DNA from 2 places in the Pseudoalteromonas sp. NH0006-46 genome. Region 2 is predicted to be linked to the other one. Evidence: predicted binding sites of a transcription regulator. Region 2 holds the regulator's gene; the other holds the start of a gene.
The links. Region 2 encodes ArgR, which controls arginine synthesis, uptake and breakdown. Its sites were predicted from a motif close to ANTGAATANNTATTCANT; they were not measured.

Region 1: a site for ArgR is predicted at 2,083-2,100, ahead of AC27I2_RS08930 (arginase family protein). Genes of this name have one in related genera too.

Annotation. Positions count from the first base shown of each region.
Region 1 covers NZ_BAAJML010000003.1:264,227-269,410, forward strand. Annotated here, with positions in the region: gene AC27I2_RS08925 (amino acid ABC transporter substrate-binding protein) at 134-835, opposite strand; gene AC27I2_RS08930 (arginase family protein) at 939-2,048, opposite strand; gene udp (uridine phosphorylase) at 2,492-3,247, shown strand; gene cdd (cytidine deaminase) at 3,309-4,235, opposite strand; gene ppc (phosphoenolpyruvate carboxylase) at 4,356-5,184, opposite strand, start outside.
Region 2 covers NZ_BAAJML010000002.1:305,282-310,465, reverse strand. Annotated here, with positions in the region: gene ispB (octaprenyl diphosphate synthase) at 248-1,219, shown strand; gene mdh (malate dehydrogenase) at 1,301-2,233, opposite strand; gene argR (transcriptional regulator ArgR) at 2,458-2,925, shown strand; gene AC27I2_RS06230 (Dyp-type peroxidase) at 2,922-3,821, opposite strand; gene AC27I2_RS06225 (ABC transporter ATP-binding protein) at 3,869-4,918, opposite strand; gene AC27I2_RS06220 (ABC transporter permease) at 4,919-5,184, opposite strand, start outside.

The sequences.
Region 1 (5,184 bases), on a different contig from region 2:
TTGACGCTCCAAAAAGTTAGCGCTTTTTATATAAAAAGCAGCTGATTATAGTCGCTTTTTTAATCGCAGCAATTGATATTTTTAATTTATGTTTAAGTTTTTATTATTCAGTTAGTTAAATGGATTTTAGCCATTAATTAAGGGAGGAAGTTTGTCTAAATGCAAACTGTAATTTTGCAATTAACGACTCATCCATATTTATGTTACACGCAAAATATAACGGAGATTGAGCCGTATTTAAATCAAGCACTGGCTCGAGTAAATTTAATTTTGGTGATGTTTTGAGACGATAATTAAATTGTTTTTTACTTAGGACAACAAAATCAAGAATGTCACGGCGTGCACTAATTAACTTATCAATTTTATCTAGGTTATCAATTAGTAACAGATGTCGGCTTTCGTTAAAACCGCGCTCAAGTAAATAATGATGGCTAAAGTTATCTCTTAGTACTGCTATTTTATAGCGTTTGGCATCATGTAAGGTCCTTAATTTTATACCACGAGATTTTAGTCCAAAAATCGCTGACTCAAACTCTTCAAGTTCAGCTATCCACACAAATTTATTTTCTCTTGGTGGCAAACGAACAATTGAAAAAATGCAGGTGTTTTTATCTCTAAGGGCTGCATTATAAGACACACTCCAATTGTTAGCCGACATAGTGTAATTAATGCCAGCAGCATTAAGGGCGTTTTTTACCTTGTCTACAGAGCGCCCTGCCAACTGGTTGTTTGTATCGAGATATTGAAAGTCAGGGAAAACTTCCGTTACTATATTAATTTCGTTAGCATGAGCAACAGGGTATAAAAAACAAAGTAAAAAAACGAATCCCTTCATTCAATAAACCTCAGTGTAATTATTCAATAAATATAGTTGAGGCTGAGTAGACTGCTAGTTTTGAGTAGTCAATTAGATACAATTAAGCCTATAGTATTAATTTTTATTTGTTCATCGCATTAATCAAAAAGGCTGAAATTTTTGCGCCTTCTTTTAACGTTGTTTCAGAACTCGCTTGCCCAACTAAAGAACTGTCGGTAAATGGTGCTATTTCCATCATGTCAGCGCCTGTAATAGGAAACTCATCTGCAATGGCCGATAAAATATCTAATGCATGTTGAGGTGTTAACCCGTTATCCTCAGGAGTACCGGTTGCAGAAGCAAATTCTGCATCGAGGGCATCTATATCAAAACTAACATACACTTCGTCAACATTATCAGCTTTTAATTGTGAAATAGTATCTGCGGCAATAGCGGCTGCACCGCGTTCAATAATTTCATGCGCCCAATGTTGTTTAACCCCAAATGTGTTTTCCCAGTGTGATTTTGGTTTTCCACTTGAGCGTATGCCAAATTGAATTAAGTGATGTGGTGCAGGTAAAAACTCTAAAATATGTGTACACCAAGACCCAAAACATAAATCTATGCCTAGACGCTCCACAAGTAAATCGGTGTGCGCATCAAAGTGGATAATAGCCGTGCGCTTCCCTTGCTCGCGCTTAGCTTTTAAATAAGCTTTGGTTAATGGGTAACTAATAGAGTGATCGCCACCAATACCAAAAATACCTTTATCTTTAAACGTCGCGTAAAAGCTGTCGCACACATCTTCGGTAATTGATAGCGGACTGACGTAGTAATCGTTATTTTCGTTTCCGTATAGCGCTTTTTGGCAATTAGAGATAGTTGCGTCGTTTAGGTACTTGTCGTGCAATAAATGAGGAATAACACGTACATCGCCTAAGTCAAACGAATGACATTCGGGATGCTGATCAATTAATGCTGAACGAACAAATAAAGGACCCCAATTAGCACCACGTAGAATACCACCACCACAATCAGAACTAATTCCAAGCATTACCGCTTTATGAGGAGAGTGTGGCAACTCATTTAACGATTCACGCCATAACGTCTCTACATTTTCGGTTTGACCGTACAGTTTATTTCGAAGTGCTGCTTTTCGCTCTTTTGCAGTATTAACAGTAAAAACACCATCGCCAGGAGCACATAAGCAGTGCTCTACTTTACTATTAAATGCTTGAATTTCTTGACTCATAATAAATCCTTATGAATTGTTCTGTGCGTATTTTAGTGATTATTTATGCAAAATGATTAAACAGACCTAAACTTTAAAAAATTAAAAATTGGAATTTTTTAACGTATGTATAATTAAAATTAATTCTAAAAAAATTTAAAATAAAAACATAAAACACTGATATTTAATAAATTTTAATTAATACTGGCAATTGTCATTCATGACTAACCACTTGATTGAGTGATACTTATAATGTCTACGCTCACAAGTCAACTGCACACGTAAACCATAAATTTATGAGTGTGCTTGAATATTCATAGTTGGTGCATAAAATACGCTACAGCCCTGTTTTACTGGCCTAGGCACGCGCTCAATTTTATAAATACGGACATACGTCCTGTACTTAAGGTAGGTTTCTAGCAAAGATGCTAGATTGAAAAAAATTATTTTAAAAAGGCTTAGATATGGAAAAGGTATTTCACTTAGGACTATGTATTGACGATCTACAAGGTGCAAAACTTGCAATTGTACCCGGTGACCCAGATCGCGCTGCACGCATTTCAAAATTCCTAGACAACCCAACCTGTCTTGCTCAAACACGTGAGTTTCATGTTTATCTTGGTCAATTAAATGGCCATTCAGTTGTTATATGCTCTACAGGTATTGGCGGCCCATCTACATCGATTGCAGTAGAGGAACTTGCTCAACTAGGCGTGCGTCAATTTTTACGTATTGGCACTACGGGTGCTATTCAGCCTCACATTAATGAAGGTGAAATATTAATTAGCCAAGCGTCTGTGCGCTTAGACGGTGCAAGCCAACATTTTGCACCGCTTAGCTACCCGGCTGTGTCTGACTTTTATGCAACACAGGCCATGGTTGAAGCATGTAAAAATTTAAACATTGATTTTCACATTGGTATTACTGCATCTAGCGACACTTTTTACCCAGGCCAAGAACGCTACGATACACATTCTGGTTATGTGCCAAAAGCATTTCAAGGCAGCTGCGAAGAATGGCAAAAGCTAGGGGTAATGAACTACGAAATGGAGTCGGCTACATTATTCACTATGTGTGCAGCTCTTGGCTTGCAAGCTGCCTGTGTTGCCGGTGTATTAGTTAACCGTACTCGTCAAGAAATCCCTAACGTTGACCACGGTGAAATAGAAAGGAAATCAGTGGCTGTTGTGTTAGAAGCCGCTAAAGTGTTACTCGGTTAGTATTTCTTTATAAGTAAATTGATATGTAAAAGCACAGCTTATTAGCTGTGCTTTTTTGACTCTATTTAAGCGCAGCGCTAATTACTTGTAGCTCTGGCAAATCAGTAAATCCCGATAATACCGCTTTCGATACGCCCGCTTGATTTTCGTGCCCTTTCGTCTCTAACAGTGTGATGCCTTTCACTGTCTCCTTATCAAAACTAAGGCCAGCTAAAAAGAACTGACTCAACGCGCTTTGTAGAGGCGATAAGCTTGGACTATAGGCTGCGTTTTCTGCATAACTGCCGTAAAAATCCCCATTATTAAATGTACTTACTTTTACCGCACTAAAATTTTGACTGTACGGTACATACGCATTTAACGCAAAGCCAGCAAAAGTACCTTCAATCTGTTCATCATCAAAAACCGCAAGCTGAGGCTTTGGATTAAACAAGCTAAATTCGTTACCTAAATCGGTTGGCCCAAACGAGTGAGGTAATAGCTCTGCTAATTTAAAATGTTGGCTTGGAAGTAAAATATCAAATTCTTTCGCATCGGCTAATTCGTTCATAAATTGGCGACAGTAGCCACACGGAGCATCGCTTATAGCAATTTTAAGAATTTTTTTAGCACCATTTAACCAAGCGTTATTAATGGCAGACTGTTCTGCATGAACAACTAAACTCAACGCTTGGTGATCAAACTCTACATTAGCGCCAAAATAAAAGCTGATTTGTTGCTGCTCATCCATGGCTTTGACAATAGCACCCACATGAAAATGTGATACTGGAGCCACCGAAAACTCAGACGCTAAAGGCACTAAACCTTGTAATAATGAATCGACTGAAACATTAAACTCTTTGCACAGCTGTTCAATGTTGTTTGCGTTTAATATGCCGCGTTGCGACTTTAATTGGCTACGTAAAGACGCTGTTTGCGCTACGTTTAAAGAGATGTGTTTATTAATAAGTGCTGTGTCTTGTTGCACAGTAAAAGTTGATGAAGCCATAAGGTTTTTTAATTATTCAATGGCTAAGTAGTTTAAAAGGTTAAGACCCAAATTGCTAGGTTATTAAACATAAAAAAGGGAACACAGCGTGTTCCCTTGCTAAATAATAAACGTTAATGATTAACCAGTATTACGCATACCTGCAGCAATACCTGTCATGGTGATCATTAATGCATTATCGATGTCCCCTTCGTTATGCTCCTCGTTAGAGCGAGCACGGCGAAGCAATTCAACCTGCAATACATTGAGCGGATCGGTGTACGGGTTTCGTAAACTAATCGACTCTTTGATCCAAGGCTGACCGGCAAGTAAGCTTTTTTGTGGACTTAATGACTGCACAAGCTCAATAGCTTCTTCAAGCTCTTTTCGCAAAGTTACACCCAATGGCTTGTACATGTCTTCCACCAGCGCATTATCATAATGCTCACTTAACCAGCTATCGGCTTTACTAAATACCATTTCGAGCATTTCTAAACGGGCTCTAAAAAATGGCCAATTGAGGCTCATTTCGTTTAGTGTTTCTAAGCCATATTGGTCTAGTGCCTTTTTTAAGCCTGTTAACGCACCTAACCAAGCAGGCAACATTAACCGGTTTTGACTCCATGCAAAAATCCACGGAATAGCACGTAAACTTTCAACGCCTCCATTAGGGTTGCGTTTTGCAGGGCGAGAACCAAGCGGAAGTTTAGAGAGCTCCAACTCTGGCGTTGCCATTCTAAAATAAGGAACAAAATTCTCATCGTGGCGGACAACATTGCGGTAATGCTCACACGACTGCTCACTAATAAGCTTCATGACTTCACGCCATTGTGGCTTAGGCTCTGGCGGTGGTAATAAGTTACTTTGCAGTACAGCACCTGCATATATATTTAAGCTCTGCAGTGCAACATCTGGCAAACCAAATTTAAAGCGTATCATTTCGCCTTGCTCTGTTACCCGTAAGCCACCT
Region 2 (5,184 bases):
TTTGCCAAGCGCTTTTTAACTCTTTGTAAAAATAATCCTACTGAGCAAAATGCAACCTGTGCAGTTCATTCTTCAAACTCAAAAATCACTTTTACTGCCCAATAATTAAACAGACTTGTTATTAAATTAAGCACTTATTAAGCACTTTAAGTGGGTTTTTTAAATCAATCGTCACAAAATATCGAGCTAGTGCGTTTTTTGTTGTACAATCTGCGCCGTTCACACATAAAAATTGGCTCGGAGATCAATGGATATAAAAGCTATCCAGGCGTTAATAGAAAGCGATATGAATGACGTCAATCAACTTATACATGCGCAAATGCGCTCAGATGTGGCGTTAGTAAACCAACTTGGTTTATACATAGTTAACAGCGGCGGCAAACGCGTTCGCCCTATGTTAGCTATTCTAGCAGCCAAAGCGCTAGGATATACAGGTAAAGACCACATTACGCTTGCGACCATTGTTGAGTTTATTCACACCGCGACCTTATTACACGACGACGTTGTTGACGAGTCAAATTTGCGCCGAGGCACGCCTACAGCTAACGCTGAATTTGGAAATGCTGCAAGCGTATTAGTTGGCGACTTTATCTACACGCGCTCATTTCAGTTGATGGTCGGTTTGGGCAAAATGCAAATTATGCAAATACTTGCTGATGCAACCAATATTATTGCTGAAGGTGAAGTGCTGCAACTTATGAATTGCAACGATCCAGACACAACCGAAGCCAGCTATATGCAAGTTATATACTCTAAAACAGCTAAGTTGTTTGAAGCTGCAACTGGGCTTGCAGCCATTATTACCGACAATGATGAAGCCACTCTCAATGCGTTAAACTTGTATGGCATGCACCTAGGCACGGCATTTCAACTTGTTGACGATGTGCTGGATTATAATGCCGATGCAGACCAGCTAGGTAAAAATATTGGTGATGATTTAGCTGAGGGAAAACCTACCCTACCGCTCATATATGCCATGCAACATGGTAACAGTGAGCAAAAGCAGCTTATCCGAGACGCCATTGAGCACAGTAACGGAATGGACAATTTAGAGGCTATATTAGATGCGTTAAAGCACACCAATGCTTTAGAGTTCACAATGAAAAAAGCCGAATTAGAAGCTGATAAAGCAATTGCTTGCCTAAACTTTTTACCTGAATCTGATTACAAACACGCATTAGTCAGCTTAGCCCGCATAGCGGTAGACCGTGACCATTAATATTTAGTGGCTCGATGTAAATAAATTTAGATCAACAAAAAAGCCTGCAAATGCAGGCTTTTTTAATGCTCAATTTGGCTATTACGCCATGAAATCAACACCTTCTTTGATGTCTTTTTTCAGAGTCTCAAGCATGTCGTTTTTCGCTTTTTCTTCAAAAGCGCTAAGTTCGCCGTAAGAAAGAATTTCTTCAACGCCGTTTTTACCTAAGCGTACTGGGTGTGCAAAATACTCTGCATCACCATCTTCAACAGCAACATATGCATAGTCTACAACTTCTTCACCTTGTAGGCCTTTAACTAAAGACATACAAAAACGTGCTGCAGCAGCACCCATTGATAATGTAGCTGAACCACCACCGGCTTTAGCATTTACTACTTCAGTACCTGCATTTTGGATACGTGGAGTAAGCGCAGCAACTTCGTCTTCAGTGAAAGTAACACCTTCAACTTGAGAAAGAAGAGGAAGAATAGTTGTGCCAGAGTGACCACCAATTACAGGTACTTTAACTGTAGCAACGTCTACACCTTTAAGTTCAGCAACAAATGCTTCTGAACGAATGACGTCAAGCGTAGTAATACCAAATACACGGCTTGCATCGTATGTGCCTGCTTTTTTAAACACTTCAGCAACAATAGGTACGGTGCCGTTTACTGGGTTAGTAATAATACCCACAAGTGCTTTAGGACAGCTAGCAACAATACCTTCAGCTAGTGTTTTGATGATACCGGCATTTACATTAAATAAATCTGCACGATCCATACCTGGTTTACGTGGCATACCCGCTGGAATTAAAACAATGTCAGCACCTTCAAGCGCTGTGTTTAAATCGTCTGCGCCAAAACCTGCTACTTTAACATCAGTTGGGATGTGTGATAGGTCAACAGCAACACCCGGTACAACTGGTGCAACATCGTAAAGTGATAATTCAGAACCAGCCGGTAAGCCTGTTTTTAATAGTAAAGACAATGCTTGACCGATACCGCCTGCAGCACCTAATACAGCAACTTTCATTGGAATTCTCCGTCATTTGAGGTAGGAAATACTTGTGGCCCTTAAGATAATGAAATTAGCGCCTAAAAACAAATTTATCGGGCCTATTTTGCGATATTTTCGACCATAGTTGTAAACTTTGGTGGTTTATCGCATCAAACTGTCAAGTTGACTAAACAACTGCTGCATAATTATTCATTTTTGTGTAGTATTTACAGCATAAATAACAATAATGAATAAAGACTATGCAACCTCAAGATAAACAAGAAGCATTGGTAAAAGCGTTTAAGTCTCTTTTAAAAGAAGAAAACTTTGGCTCTCAGGGCGAAATAGTTGATGCTCTCAAAGAGCAAGGCTTTGATAATATAAGCCAGAGTAAAGTGTCACGCATGTTAAGTAAGTTTGGCGCTGTGCGTACCCGTAATGCTAAGCAAGAAATGGTTTACTGCCTCCCCGCTGAAATGGGAGTGCCTACAGCTAAAAGCCCATTACGCCAGTTAGTAATTGATATTATGCATAATGAAATGATGATCATTATTCGCACAAGCCCAGGTGCTGCGCAGCTTATTGCCCGCTTACTTGACTCGTTAGGAAAGGCCGATGGTGTACTCGGTACTATTGCCGGAGACGATACTATATTTATTGCTCCAGCAAAAATTTCTGAAATAGACGTAACACTTGAACGTGTACGTATTTTGTTTGATACGGTTTAAATTTGCTTTAAAAACCCAACTGAGGGGGCAAAAAAAGCTGACCCCATATCGGCTTGAGTAAAATCAAGCCAGTGGTCGTAACACTCCCCCTCACCTAAACGGCTATTCAATACAGCCTCAAATGCAGTCCCAGTGCTTGCGCAGCTTATGCATAACATCCCTTGTTCATAAACATCACCATAAGGCATACTTTGATTCAACAAAAGGGGTTGCCCTTCTTCATCTTTTAATTCACTGCGCGTGGCATGGCTCGTATTTAACGCAGGGGTTATTAACGTGTTATCTAGGCGTGTACGGCCCATTATTTGTTCTTGTTCACTGAGCGATAAATGCTGCCAAACAGTTAAGTCGTGTTTGTAGCGTTGAACATGAATATAACTTCCCTGATCTTCAAAACACCCTGGTTTATTAATTAACGCGGTTGCTCGTTTTTTTCTACCATGTGGCATATCGCCACCATAAATAAAGCCGTTAAAGTCTCGGCCATCTAAAAAGCGAAAGTTACGAATTTGCTCCACCAGCTCTACATCAGGTGCAAAAAGCTTTAAAACTTGCAGTGCAAATAAGTGATTTACATCTTCTCTATCGGAACGCACCTGCACAAACAAGTCACACGGTTGGACACTCATTTGGTGATCTGAATGATTTATATTGGGAAAGCTTTGCAGCTCACTAGGAATATATTCAGGAAGGATATGAGGCCAATATTGGGCACCAATGGCAACAACACATGACAACATTGACTCTGAAAACTGATCGTTAAACTCTTCTTCAATAGCGCTTACTTGCTTTAGTTTAGCGCGCAATGATTCGTCTTGACCATCAAACACATTAAAAAATAAATGCAAACCATGTAGGTTTGCTTCAGCACAAATCCCAGATTGCGCTTGCGCCATTGTTATTCCTCAGTTTTACAGATATAAACACAGTAAATAACATTTGATTACGATTCAAAAAAGTTCACTGTGTGGGGTTTTATTTTTATTATAACCTGCTCATTGATTTCAAATGATTGGCCATATTGCGCTGCAACTTCAAGCGTTTGCTCGGCTATGACAACTTTATAAATATGAGCAGAACCAATAAAGCGACGACTTAATATTGTAGCCCGTTTACTGAGTTTGTCACTTTGACACTCTTTCACCAGTTCAATTTGATGAGGTCGCACATATAACTCACCACTACATGAATTGTGGCTTGCTTGCGTATCAGACTCAACAGTACCAAAAGGTGTTTTATATTCAGTTGCCGTTAATGCTTGTGCGGGTAAGTATATGCCTTGACCAAGAAACTCTGCAACCACCTTTGACCTAGGCGCAGCAAAAAGCTGCTCTGGCGTGCCTTGTTGGGCAACTTTTCCACGATGCATAATGGCAAGCGTGTCTGAAAAAGCAAACGCCTCTTCTTTGGAATGGGTAACAAATACCGCTGATACTTGTTGCGCCTTAATAATGCGGCGAATATCAGCAATTAACTCAAACCTAACTTGAGTATCTATATTAGAAAAGGGCTCGTCGAGTAATAACAAACTAGGTTTGTAGGCCAATGCACGTGCAATCGCAACACGTTGCTGCTGCCCTCCGGAAAGCTGGTGAGGAAACCTATCGGCACAACCCGACAAATGCACTAACTGAAGCATTTCATCTACACGTTGTTGTTTTTCGGATTGGCTCATTTTACCTAACCCAAACGCAATGTTATCTGCTACGCTCAAATGAGGAAACAACGCGTAATCTTGAAACATCATACCTATATTTCGGTGCTCTGGTGCAATAAATGTTGATTCATCACTGACAAGTTTACCATCAATAAATACACTTCCTTGCTTAGCCTCAACTAAACCTGCAATGGCTTTTAGTGTAGTGGTTTTGCCGCAGCCACTTGCACCAAGTAAACACACAATCTCATCTTTACCCACCGTTAAATCTAAGTCTTCGATCACCTTTGTACCGTTATAGTGATAGCTTACACCTTGCAAAATTAAACTACTCATTTAACTGTGTTGCTCCATAGAACGATTAATAAAATACAAAGGGATAAATCCAACAATAACAATAAACAAAGCAGATATAGAAGCCAGCTCTAATTGCTCATCACTCACATACTGGAAAACATGCGTTGCTAGGCTTTCAAAATTAAATGGCCTCAGGAGTAAAGCTGCGGGCAGCTCTTTCATGCATTCAATAAACACTAATAACGCAGCGGTCAGTAAGCCTCGTCTTAATAAAGGTAGGTGCACTAAGCGCAAAGTTTGGCCTT